DNA from 3 places in the Variovorax sp. GW458-11-26-14-LB1 genome. Region 3 is predicted to be linked to each of the others. Evidence: predicted binding sites of a transcription regulator. Region 3 holds the regulator's gene; each other region holds the start of a gene.

Region 1 (4,183 bases), on a different contig from region 3:
CCATGGGCGTGTTCGGCTACGGCGAAATCATCGGCAACCTCTCGCAGCCCGATGACGAGCGCGAGGTGTTCACGCACAAGGTCAAGGGCCTGTGGCCCACCAAGGACGACTTCAAGCGCATGACGCCCGCGGTACTGCGTGGCACCGCGCTCGGCTCCGCGCTGGGCATCCTGCCGGGCGGCGGCGCGCTGCTGGCGGCCTTCGCGGCCTATGCGCTGGAGAAGAAGATCAAGATGCGCCCGGGCGAAGTGCCCTTCGGCAAGGGCAACATCCGCGGCGTGGCCTCCCCCGAGTCGGCCAACAACGCCGGTGCGCAGACCTCCTTCATTCCGCTCTTGACGCTGGGCATCCCGCCCAACGCCGTGATGGCGCTGATGGTGGGTGCGATGACGATCCACAACATCCAGCCCGGCCCGCAGGTGATGACCAGCAACCCCGAGCTCTTCTGGGGCCTGATCGCCTCGATGTGGATCGGCAACGCGATGCTGATCATCCTGAACCTGCCGCTGATCGGCATGTGGATCAAGCTGCTGACGGTGCCTTACAAGTTCCTGTTCCCTGCCATCGTGCTGTTCTGCGCGATCGGCGTGTACTCGACCAACAACAACACCTTCGACGTGTGGATGGTGGCGATCTTCGGCTTCATCGGCTACCTGTTCCTGAAGCTGCGCACCGAGCCGGCCCCGCTGCTGCTGGGCTTCATCCTCGGGCCGATGATGGAAGAGAACCTGCGGCGCGCGCTGCTGCTGTCGCGCGGTGCGTGGAGCGTGTTCGTCACGCGGCCGCTGTCGGCGGGGCTGCTGATCGCTGCAGCCTTGCTGCTGGCCATCGTGCTGTTGCCCGCGATCAAGGCGAAGCGCGAAGAAGCCTTCGTTGAGGATTGAGCTGGAGGCTCCTTCCAGGAACACCGCGGAACCGGCTTTGCCGGGCCGCTGGTGTTGCCCCCGGTAGGGGGTTGGCGAAGCGACACGAAGTGCGCGAAGACTGGGGGCGAGCCTGTTGCTCCAGGGGCTTTTTTATTTCAGGAACGCGTCGTAAGCGGTTTTCAGGATCAGCGCACTCACCACCACGATGAACACGATCCGCACGAAGCCCGCCCCGTGCTTCAGCGCCACGCGCGTGCCGACCAGGCTGCCGGCCACGTTGGCCACCGCCATCACCAGCCCGTAGTGCCACCAGACGTGGCCCTTGGCGGCCAGCAGGATCAGTGCGGCGGCGTTGGTCAGCGTGTTGATGACCTTGGCCGAGGCCGAGGCATTGAGGAAGTCGTAGCCCATCCAGCGCACGAACAAAAACACCAGGAAGCTGCCCGTGCCCGGACCGAAGAAGCCGTCGTAGAAACCGATGGTCAGGCCGATGGTGCTGGCCGCCAGCGTCTCGGCGCGGCCGCTGAAGCGCGGCGCGTGCAGCCGGCCCATGTCCTTGCGCGCCAGCGTGTAGATCAGCACGCCCAGCAGGATGACCGGCAGCGCCCGGCGCAGGAAGTCGCCCGGGAAGACCGTGACGGTCCAGGCGCCGAGCATCGAGCCGCCGAAGCCCAGCAGCGCGGCCGGCCACATCGCGCCCCAGCGCATCTGCACCCGCTGGCTGAACTGGGCCGCCGAGGCCGCCGTGCCCCAGATGGACGCGCTCTTGTTGGTGCCCAGCAGCGTGGCGGGCGGCGCGCCCGGAAACACCGCAAAGAGGGCCGGCACCAGGATCAACCCGCCGCCGCCCACGATCGCATCGATAAAACCCGCGAGCAGTGAGGCGCCCGTGACCACCAGCATTTCCATGCGGGCGATTGTCTCACCGGAATCGCTATCGAAACGATAGCTGTGGTGGCCGGTACCGGCTGGCCAGGAGGCTTGTTTGGCTTGGAGGAAAGGGCCTGCATCCGCGCGGCGAACGGGCAAAAAAAAGCGCCGACCAGCGGCGCTTTTCAAATATCAGACAGGCATCTCGTACGGAGCCTTTGAAGAATGTTCTTGTTGATCGATCGGAAGCTTGTCTCCTCGGACCCTCGGCAGTACGAGCAGGGCCCGTCGCGAGTGCGCAGATTGTGCAAGCGCGCACCCGCCCGGTGCATTAGGAATTACCCGCTTCGTGTTACTTCGACCCTCCGGTTGGGAAACCAAAGTGTTTCAGTCAGTTAACAAGATGGCATGACTCGTGCACACAGGCCTCTTGTCCACCACTCCAAGAAGAAACGGTCATGGCCCTGCTGGCACCCCAAGCCTCCCTGAACGCGGCCGACACCGCCTGGATGATGACCTCGACCGCGCTGGTGCTGCTGATGACGCTGCCCGGCATCGCACTCTTCTACGCCGGCATGGTCCGGCGCAAGAACGTGCTGGCGACCATGGCCGGGGTGGTGGCGATCGCCGCCGTGGTCTCGCTGACCTGGTTCGCGCTCGGCTACTCGCTGGCTTTCACGCCCGGCTGGCCCTGGCTGGGCAAGCTCTCGCGCATCGGTTTTTCGGGCTTCGAGTACCTGAAGGAGGCCGGCCAGGTGGCCGTGAGCCACGTGGCGCCGAACGTGCCGGAATCGGTCTACGCGATGTTCCAGCTGAGCTTCGCGATCATCACCACCGCGCTGGTGCTCGGCGCCTTTGTCGAGCGCATGCGCTTCTCGGCGCTGCTGTGGTTCGCGCTGCTGTGGAGCGTGCTCGTGTACGCGCCGGTCGCGCACTGGGTGTGGGAGCCGGGCGGCTGGCTCGCGCAGATGGGCGCGCTCGACTTCGCGGGCGGCTCGGTGGTGCACGTCAACGCGGGCATCGCGGGGCTGGTGTGCGCCTATGCGCTCGGGCCGCGCCGGGGCTACGGGCGCGAGGCCTTCGAGCCCTACAGCCTGGCGCTCACCATGACGGGCGCGGGCCTGCTGTGGGTGGGCTGGTTCGGCTTCAATGCCGGCTCGGCGGTGGCGGCCGACGGGCGCGCCGGCCTGGCCATGCTGGTCACGCACATCGCGGCGGCGGCTGGCGCCATGAGCTGGATGATCGGCGAATGGATCGTGCGCCGCAGCCCCTCGCTCTTGGGCCTGTGCTCCGGCCTCGTGGCCGGGCTGGTGGCGATCACGCCGGCGGCCGGCTTCGTCACGCCGCTGTCGGCGCTGGCCATCGGCGCCATCGCCGGGCTGGCCTGCTACTGGGGCGCCACGGGCCTGAAGCACCTGCTCGGTGCGGACGACTCGCTCGACGTGTTCGGCGTGCACGGCATCGGCGGCATCGTGGGCGCGCTGCTCACGGGCGTGTTCGCCGACCCGCGCATCTCGGGCGCGGCGGGCAATGTGCTGACGCAGGCGATCGCGGTCGCCAGCGTGGCGATCTACAGCGCGGCCGGCACGGCCATCGTGCTGTTCCTGGTGCATGTGCTGGTCGGATTGCGCGTCGACCCCGAGAGTGAACTGGTGGGCCTCGATCTTGCTCAGCATCGTGAACACCTGGGAGCCTGACCACCCGAGGGAGACGCCATGCCATCCATGTCCGAAAGCGAACGCATCGCGCTTGCAGCACGCCTTCACGTGGCACTGCGGCGAAAGCACGGGCGCGTGACCGACACCGAATGGATGGCCACCAACGCCGAGTACGCCGCCGAGATCGTGCGCATGACGCGCCAGCACGCCGCCGAGACGAAAGACGACGAACTCGACCAGCTCGCCACGCGGCTCGAGCAGGCCATGGAACCGCTGGCCCGCGCCGCGCGCCTGGCGGCGCGCCAGCCCGACGGCCTGCCGCCCACGCCGCCGCCGCGCTATGTCGGCGGGCTGCGCTGACGATGCCTCAGTTCGCGGCCAGCGCCGCCTTGCGGATCGACGCCAGCGTGCTCGCGGGCGTGATCGCCTCCGGGTCGAGCAGGCAATGCAGGATGGCCGGCTTGCCACTGGCGCGTGCACGCGCGAGTGCGGGGCCGAATTCTTCCGTCGTGGTCACGCGTTCGCCGTGGCCGCCGAACACCTCGGCGTAGCCGCGGAAGTCGGGGTTCTTCAGCTGCGTGGCGCTGATGCGGCCGGGGTAGTGCTTTTCCTGGTGCATGCGGATCGTGCCGTACATGCCGTTGTCCAGCAGCACCACGAGGATCGGCAGACCGTATTGCACGGCAGTGGCGAACTCCTGGCCGTGCATCATGAAATCGCCGTCGCCCGCGAACACGACCACCTCGCGCTCGGGCCACAGGCGCTTGGCGCCGACGCCGGCCGGCAGGC
Region 2 (4,183 bases), on a different contig from region 3:
TCCTGCAGGCGCTCGATGTCGCCGGCCAGCAGCGCCGTGGCGCGGCCGTTGCCGATGCGCAGCACGCACGACACGGCATTGGGCCGCGTGAAGCCGAGGTAGTCGCTGTCGAAGGGAAACAGCACCTCGAAGTCGACACCGTCCCAGGTCCAGCGCTGCCCGGCCTCGCAGCGGCGCGCGGGGCGCAGGGCCTGCAGCGGGTGCCCGGCCTCGATGGAACTCAGCAGCGCCGCCTGCGGCTGCATGGCGAGCACGGCGGGGGCGCCGCCGGTGTGGTCGATGTCGCGGTGGCTCAGCAACAGCAGGTCGAGCCGTTCGCCCCGCGCGCGCAGCAGGGGCACGAGCACGCGGTGGCCCGCGTCGCTGTCGAGCCCGTAGCGCGGCCCGGCGTCGTACAGCAGGCTGTGCGTGGCGGTGCGCACGAGCACCGCGTTGCCCTGCCCGATGTCGGCGGCGAGCAGGTCGAACTCGCCCACCGCAGGTCGCGCTGGCTGCCACAGCAGCACCGGCAACAGCAGCGGCAGGCCGAGCGCGCGCATCGACCACGGCAGGCGCATCGCCAGCAGCACGCCACCCGCCACGCCGCTTGCAGCCAGCCATGGCGGCGGCGCGGCCATCGACAGCGTGGCAAACGGCAGCCCGGCAAGCGCCTGCAGCAACAGCGCGAACAGCTTCACCGCCCCGGCCGCCACGTCCCACAGCGGCGGCACCGCCACGCCGAGCATCGCCAGCGGCGTGATCACCAGCGTCACCCACGGGATCGCGAGCGCATTGGCCACGAGCCCGACCGCCGACACCTGCTGGAACAGCAGCAGGCTCAGCGGCGTGAGCGCCAGCGTGATGGTCCATTGCTCGCGAAAGAAGCGGCCCAGCCGCGTGAGCGCGCCCACCCGCCCTTCGCCCGGCACCGCCGTCGCGGAGGCGAACAGCACCGCCACCGCCACGAAGCTGAGCCAGAAGCCGGCCTGCAGCAGCGCCCACGGGTCGGCGGCCACCACGACCGCCGCCGTCAGCAGCCAGACATGCGGCCACGGCCAGCGCCGACCGGTCAGGCGCAGCAGCGCCACGGCCGCGAGCATCCAGACCGTGCGCTGCGAAGGCACGCCCCAGCCGCTGAAGAGCGCATAGAGCGCGGCCAGCAGCACGCCGCCCGCGAGCGCGGCCTGTTGCGCGGGCAGCCGCAGCATGAGCCGGCTGCTGCGCCGCCAGAGCGCGCCCACGACATGCGCCGCGAACCATGCGAACAAGGTGATGTGCAGGCCCGAGATCGACATCAGGTGGGCGACGCCGGTGGCGCGGAACACGTCCCAGTCGGCACGGTCGATGGCGCCCTGGTCGCCGGTGACCAGCGCGGCGATCACGCCGGCCTGACGCCGGTCGTCCACGCGCGCGAAGACCGCATCGCGCACGGCCTCGCGCGCCCGCTCGACCGGGTGCCGCCACGTCGTGCCCAGCAGGCGCGGCGCGGGGTCGCGCGCCCCGGCCCGCACATGGCCCTGCGCATGCACGCCCTGCTCCCACGCCCACAGCTCGCTGTCGAAGCCATGCGGATTGAGGTTGCCGTGCGGCGCGCGCAGGCGCACGGTCAGTTGCCAGCGCTGGCCGGCATGCACCTCGCCCACGGTGCGTGCGACGGAGGCACGCCGCTCGGCGGGCTGCTCCCACATCCCGCTGTACTCGCCGTACCAGGCGAGTGCGATGCGCGGCGGCACCGTCGGTGGCGCCTCATCGGAGGCCTCGGCCCACTGCGCCGTCTCCACATCGAAACGGAAGCGCGTTCCGATCTCGCCGGGCTGCGGCATCTGAGAAACCACGCCTGTGAGCCGCAGGTCACGCCCTTCGAGTTGCGGCTCCAGCGCCCCTTGCGCGTAGGCCGTGGCGCGCCATCCGGCGAGGCCCGCGCCGGTCATCGCACCGCAGGCCAGCGACAGCATCAGCACGAGCAGCCGAGGCCCACGCCACCGCCACAGCAGCCATCCGCCGCCGAGCCCCACGACCAGCAGCGCGACGTAAACACCCGCCGCCCACAACAGCGGCTGGCGCAGCTGCACCGCCGCGCCGAGCAGCGTACCGCCCAGCGCAACGAAGGCCCCCGACCCACCCGCGACAGCCTCGGACGCACGCCGCGACTGCCCTCCCGACACCCCGGAATCCATGATGCAAACCCTCCCCCAACCCACGCTCGATGGCGCGTTAATTGCTTGGCAACTGGGCTAGTATGCGTCTCACCAGAGACATCTTTTCGATGCAACCTCGCTGCACTGCACGCCCCTACGCATGTCCATCCACGCCGCACTCCACCACGTCACCCACTACACATACGACCGCCTGGTGCAGTTGGGCCCGCAAGTCGTGCGACTGCGCCCCGCGCCCCATTGCCGCAGCAATGTGATCTCGTACTCGCTGCGGGTCGAGCCGGCCGAGCACTTCGTCAACTGGATGCAGGACCCGTTCGCCAACTACCAGGCGCGGCTCGTGTTCCCCGAGAAGACGCGCGAGTTCAAGGTCACGGTCGACCTCGTGGTCGAGATGGCGGTCTACAACCCCTTCGACTTCTTCCTGGAGCCGCAGGCCGAGAACTTCCCCTTCAAGTACACGGCCTCGCAGGCCGAAGAGCTGGCGCCCTACCTCGTCACCGAGAAGCCCACGCCGCTGCTGCAGGCCTACCTCGACAAGATCGAGCGCAAGGAACAGCGCACCATCGACTTCCTGGTCGGCATCAACCAGCAGGTGCAAAAGGACGTCAGCTACCTCATCCGCATGGAGCCCGGCGTGCAGACGCCGGAAGAAACGCTGAGCAACGGCAGCGGCTCCTGCCGCGACTCGGGCTGGCTGCTGGTGCAGCTGCTGCGCCATTGCGGCCTGGCCGCGCGCTTCGTGTCGGGCTACCTGATCCAGCTCACGCCCGACGTGAAGGCGCTCGATGGCCCCAGCGGCACCACGGTCGACTTCACCGACCTGCACGCCTGGTGCGAGGTGTTCCTGCCGGGCGCCGGCTGGATCGGCCTGGACGCCACCTCGGGCCTGCTGGCCGGCGAAGGCCACATCCCGCTGGCCTGCACGCCCACGCCGTCGAGCGCCGCGCCCATCGAGGGCGGCGTCGACGAGTCCGAGGTCGAATTCAGCCACGAGATGAAGGTCACGCGCATCTACGAATCGCCGCGCGTCACCAAGCCCTACACCGAAGAACAATGGGCCGAGGTGCTCGCGCTCGGCGACGCGGTCGATGCGCGCCTCGTGGCCGGCGACGTGCGCCTCACGATGGGCGGCGAGCCCACCTACGTGGCCACCAGCGACCGCGATGCGCCCGAATGGAACACCGACGCGCTCGGCCCCACCAAGCGCGGCTACGCCACCGAGCTCGTGCACAAGCTGCGCGCCGAGTACGGCCAGGGCGGCTTCCTGCATTTCGGCCAGGGCAAGTGGTACCCGGGCGAGCAGTTGCCGCGCTGGGCGCTGTCGATCTTCTGGCGCGCCGACGGCCAGACGCTGTGGCACGACCCCGAGCTGTTCGCCGACGAGCGCTTTCCCACGCACTACACGAGCGAGGACGCGCGCCGCTTCACCACCGTGCTGGCGCACAAGCTGGGCCTCACCGAGCGCTACATCCAGCCCGGCTACGAGGACACCTACTACTACCTGTGGCGCGAACGCCGCTTGCCGGTGAACGTCGACCCCTTCGACTCCAAGCTCGACGACGAACTCGAACGCGTGCGCCTGCGCCGCGTGTTCACGCAGAAGCTCGACGCGGTGATCGGCTACATGCTGCCCATCGAGCCCGGCAACGCCAACAGCGACACGCCCGCGCTCGCCGGCCCCGGCTGGAAGACCGGCCCCTGGTTCCTGCGCGACGACCGCCTGTTCCTGATCCCGGGCGACTCGCCCATGGGCTACCGCCTGCCGCTCGACTCGCAGCCGTGGGCCAGCAAGGGCGACTACCCCTACCTCATCGAGCGCGACCCGACCGCACCGCGCGCCGCGTTGCCCAGCGCGTCCGACTACCGCGCGCGCTATGCCACCGCCACCCCGGTGGCCGGCGCCGACCTGGGCGAGGTGCCCTACACCTTCGGCGCGCCGCCCGTGGTGGCCGCGTCGCTGCGCATGCAAAGCCCCGGCGATGCGGCGAAAGGCGATGCAGCTGCTCCTGCTGATGCGGCTACACCGGCCACGCGCCAACCGCTGC
Region 3 (4,183 bases):
GCAATTGCCATCCCACGCATACAATGTTTCAGAGCAAGTTTCGTGCCTTTATGACATTGCCCTCCATCCCCACATTCCCCACCCTTCGTCGCCTCGGCCGCCTGGCTTTCGGTGCGCTGTTGCTGGCCGGTGCCGCCTCGGGCGCCCTGGCCGAAACCGCCGACCGCACCAAGCCGATGAACATCGAGTCCGACTCGATGCGCTACGACGACCTGAAACAGACCAGCGTGTTCACCGGCAACGTGCTGGTCACGAAGGGCACGATCATCATCCGCGGCGCGCGGCTGGACGTGCGCCAGGACGCCGAGGGCTACCAGTACGGCGTGGTCACGGCGGCGCCCGGCAAGCTGGCTTACTACAAGCAGAAGCGCAACGCCGGCGACGAGTGGATCGAGGGCGAGTCGGAAGTCATCGAGTACGACAGCCGCGCCGACAACGTCAAGTTCATCCGCCGTGCCGTCATGCGCCGGCTGATCGGCGCCACGGCCAACGACGAGAGCAGCGGCGCGCTGATCGTCTACGACCAGAGCAACGACACCTACACCGTCAACGGTTCCCTCGTGCCGCCGAACGCCGGCGTCTCGGCGGGCGGCGGCGGCCGCGTGAAGGCCATCCTCACGCCGAAGGCCACGCCAGCCCCGGCGGCGCCCGGCTCCGCACCGGCAGCGGGCGGCAAGAAGCCCGCGGCCCCGGCACCCACCCCCGCGCCCGGCGCCGGGCTGCGCCCGAGCACCACGCTGGGCGGCACCGAAGGGGAAGGGCGCAAGTGATCGAAACCGCAGGAACCCAGACCGCCGACGGCATTCCGGGCAGCCGCCTCGTGGCGCGCGGCCTCAAGAAGAGCTACGGCAGCCGCACGGTCGTGAAAGACGTCTCGCTCGATGTGCAAAAGGGCGAGGTCGTCGGACTGCTCGGCCCCAACGGCGCGGGCAAGACCACCTCGTTCTACATGATCGTCGGGCTGGTGCGCGCCGACGCCGGCGAGATCACCATCGACGGCGAGCCCATCGCCCACATGCCCATTCACCGCCGCGCGCGCATGGGCCTGAGCTACCTGCCGCAGGAGGCCTCGATCTTCCGCAAGCTCACGGTCGAGGAAAACGTGCGTGCCGTGCTCGAGCTGCAGCGCGAGCCCGACGCCAACGGCCGCATGATGCCGCTGACCAAGCAGCACACCGAAGAGCGCCTGGCCGACCTGCTGGCCGACCTGCGCGTGGACCACCTGCGCGATTCGCCCGCGCTCGCGCTGTCGGGCGGCGAGCGCCGCCGCGTCGAGATCGCGCGCGCGCTGGCCACGCAGCCGCGCTTCATCCTGCTGGACGAGCCCTTCGCCGGCATCGACCCGATCGCGGTGATCGAGATCCAGCGGATCATCAGCTTCCTGAAAGAGCGCGGCATCGGCGTGCTCATCACCGACCACAACGTGCGTGAGACGCTGGGCATCTGCGATCACGCGTTCATCATCAGCGACGGGCACGTGCTGGCACAAGGCACACCCTCGGAGATCGTCGACAACGCCGAGGTACGCAGGGTGTACCTGGGCGAGCACTTCCGCATGTAAGGGAGGGTCGCGTCTCCATGAAGCAAGGGCTGTCCCTTCGCGTCTCGCAGCATCTGGCGCTGACGCCACAGCTGCAGCAGTCCATTCGCCTGCTCCAGCTCTCCACGCTCGAACTGAGCCAGGAAGTGGAGCAGATGCTGGACGAGAACCCGTTCCTCGAACGCACCGCGGAAGAAGCGGCGCGCGAGGAGTTCGGGCTGGACACGGCCGACGCGCCGGTGCCGCGCGACGACGCGGGCGAGGGCGAGGCCGAGGCCGAGTTCACGCCGTCCGCCGCCAGCACTTCCTCCACGTCCAGCGACACCACCACCTCGACCCCCGACACCGACGGCCCCGCCGCCGAGATCGCCGAGCGTGAGCCCGACTGGGAAGGCGACGGCACCGTCGACATGGCGCCCGACGACAGCGAGTGGGGCAGCGATGCGCCCGCGCGCCAGAACAACCTGGGCGACGACGAGCGGGCCGATGCCACCGAACTCGCGCGCAGCCAGGAATCGCTGCAGTCCTTCCTGCACCGCCAGGCGCTGAGCCTGCGGCTCAATGAAAACGACTGCGCCGCGCTGCGCTTCCTGATCGAGTCGCTCAACGACGACGGCTACCTCGAAGACTCGCTGCCCGCGCTGGCTTCGGGCCTGGCGGGCGACGACAACGACCAGTTCGACGACCTCGTGCACCACTTCCAGGTGGCGCTGGGCCTGCTGCAGAGCCTGGAGCCGGTGGGCGTCGGCGCGCGCGACCTCGGCGAATGCCTGAGCATCCAGCTGAAGGCGCTCGCCAGCGAAGACGAGACCGAGGCCGAAGCGCTCATCCGCAAGACCGCCATCGCGATCTGCAAGCAGCCCATGGAGCTGCTCGCGCGGCGCGACTTCAAGCGCCTGGCCACGCTCACGCGCACCAACGAAGAGCTGGTGCGCTCGGCGCTGCAGATCATTGCGCGCCTGGAGCCCAAGCCGGGCCGCCGCTTTGTCGACGTCGAACGCAACATCGTCATCCCCGACGTGATCGTCACCAAGACCGGGCGCGGCACCAACGTGAAGTTCCGCGTCATGCTCAACCCCGAGGTCATGCCGCGCCTGCGCGTGCACGACATCTACGCCGGCGCGCTCAAGTCGCACAAGGGCGAGGGCAGCCAGGCGCTGTCGCAGCGGCTGCAGGAGGCGCGCTGGTTCATCAAGAACATCCAGCAGCGCTTCGACACCATCCTGCGCGTGAGCAACGCCATCGTCGAGCGCCAGAAGAGCTACTTCGTGCACGGCGAGCTGGCGATGCGCCCGCTGGTGCTGCGCGAGATCGCCGACGAGCTGGGCCTGCACGAGTCGACCATCTCGCGCGTGACCACCGCCAAGTACATGGCCACGCCCTTCGGCACGGTCGAGCTGAAGTACTTCTTCGGCTCGGCGTTGGGCACCGAGACCGGTGGCAATGCGTCGAGCACCGCGGTGCGCGCGCTGATCAAGCAGTTCGTGAGTTCCGAGAGCATCAAGAAGCCGCTGTCCGACAGCCAGATTTCCGAGATGCTGAAAGAGCAGGGCATCGAGTGCGCGCGCCGCACCGTCGCCAAGTACCGCGAAGCCTTGCGCATCGCACCGGCCAACCTGCGCAAGGCTCTGTAGAAAGCCCACGATGACCCGTCGCCTGCTGTCGCGCTGGGGGCATTGGGTGGTCGCCCTCGTGGCTGCATCGCTGTTCGCCGGTTGTGCCACCTTGCCCGACGAGGCGCCGCGTCCGCCTACCAAAGCGATGGCCGTCTCGGCCGACACCGCGCTCGGCAAGATCGCGCTGGCCTCGCAGCCCGACCCCGACCTCAGCGGCTTTCGCCTGATGCCCGGCGGCGACTTCGCCTTCGACACGCGGCTGCAGCTGGCGCGCCGCGCGCAGCGCACGCTCGACGTGCAGTACTACCAGATCGAGAACGACGAGACCGGCCGCTACCTGTTGCGCACCCTGCGCGATGCGGCCCAGCGCGGCGTGCGCGTGCGCCTGTTGATGGACGACCTGTACACGTCCGGCGAAGACGAGCTGCTGCTCGGCCTGGCCGCCACGCCGAACGTGGAGCTGCGCCTGTTCAACCCGTTCCCGGCCGGGCGTGGCAGCCTGCTCAAGCGCTTCACCGCATCGCTGTTCGACTTCAGCCGCGTCAACCGCCGCATGCACAACAAGCTCTTCATCGCCGACGGCGCGATGGCCGTGGCGGGCGGGCGCAACATCGGCAACCAGTACTTCCGCCGCACCACTGGCCCGAACTTCATCGACCTCGACACCTTCGTCACGGGCGCGCTGATCCCGCGCCTGGGCGTGCTGTTCGACCAGTACTGGAACAGCCCGCACGTGCGCCCGATCGGCGCGGTCGTGCACACCGACCTGCCGCGCGAGGAACTGCAGCGCCGCTTCGACGCCGCCACCGGCCCCGACACCACGCCGCCGCCGCCCAAACCCGCGCCCAACGACCTGCTCGGCTACAGCCCGGTGGCCGACGACCTCGACGCCGGCAAGCTCGGCCTGATCTGGACCACCGCCGAGGCGTATGCCGATTCACCCGACCGCGTGATCGGCAAGACTGCGTCGTACGGCGGCGTGCCGCTGCTCGACGTGGACAGCGTGCGCTACAACGTGGTCGAGCAG

The links. Region 3 encodes sigma-54, which starts transcription at its own class of promoters, with help from an activator protein. Its sites were predicted from a motif close to TGGCANGNAANCTGCTTT; they were not measured.
Region 1: the regulator sigma-54 is predicted to act here: its motif matches at 2,141-2,158, upstream of AC07YS_RS28110 (ammonium transporter).
Region 2: the regulator sigma-54 is predicted to act here: its motif matches at 2,187-2,204, upstream of AC07YS_RS25550 (transglutaminase family protein).

Annotation. Positions count from the first base shown of each region.
Region 1 is NZ_JBWKYW010000061.1:35,464-39,646, reverse strand. Features, by position in the region: gene AC07YS_RS28120 (tripartite tricarboxylate transporter permease) at 1-884, shown strand, start outside; gene AC07YS_RS28115 (sulfite exporter TauE/SafE family protein) at 1,017-1,775, opposite strand; gene AC07YS_RS28110 (ammonium transporter) at 2,195-3,433, shown strand; gene AC07YS_RS28105 (hypothetical protein) at 3,452-3,754, shown strand; gene AC07YS_RS28100 (thiamine pyrophosphate-binding protein) at 3,762-4,183, opposite strand, start outside.
Region 2 is NZ_JBWKYW010000049.1:45,449-49,631, forward strand. Features, by position in the region: gene AC07YS_RS25545 (DNA internalization-related competence protein ComEC/Rec2) at 1-2,156, opposite strand, end outside; gene AC07YS_RS25550 (transglutaminase family protein) at 2,278-4,183, shown strand, end outside.
Region 3 is NZ_JBWKYW010000028.1:18,185-22,367, reverse strand. Features, by position in the region: gene lptA (lipopolysaccharide transport periplasmic protein LptA) at 51-770, shown strand; gene lptB (LPS export ABC transporter ATP-binding protein) at 767-1,561, shown strand; gene rpoN (RNA polymerase factor sigma-54) at 1,579-3,174, shown strand; gene AC07YS_RS18730 (phospholipase D family protein) at 3,185-4,183, shown strand, end outside.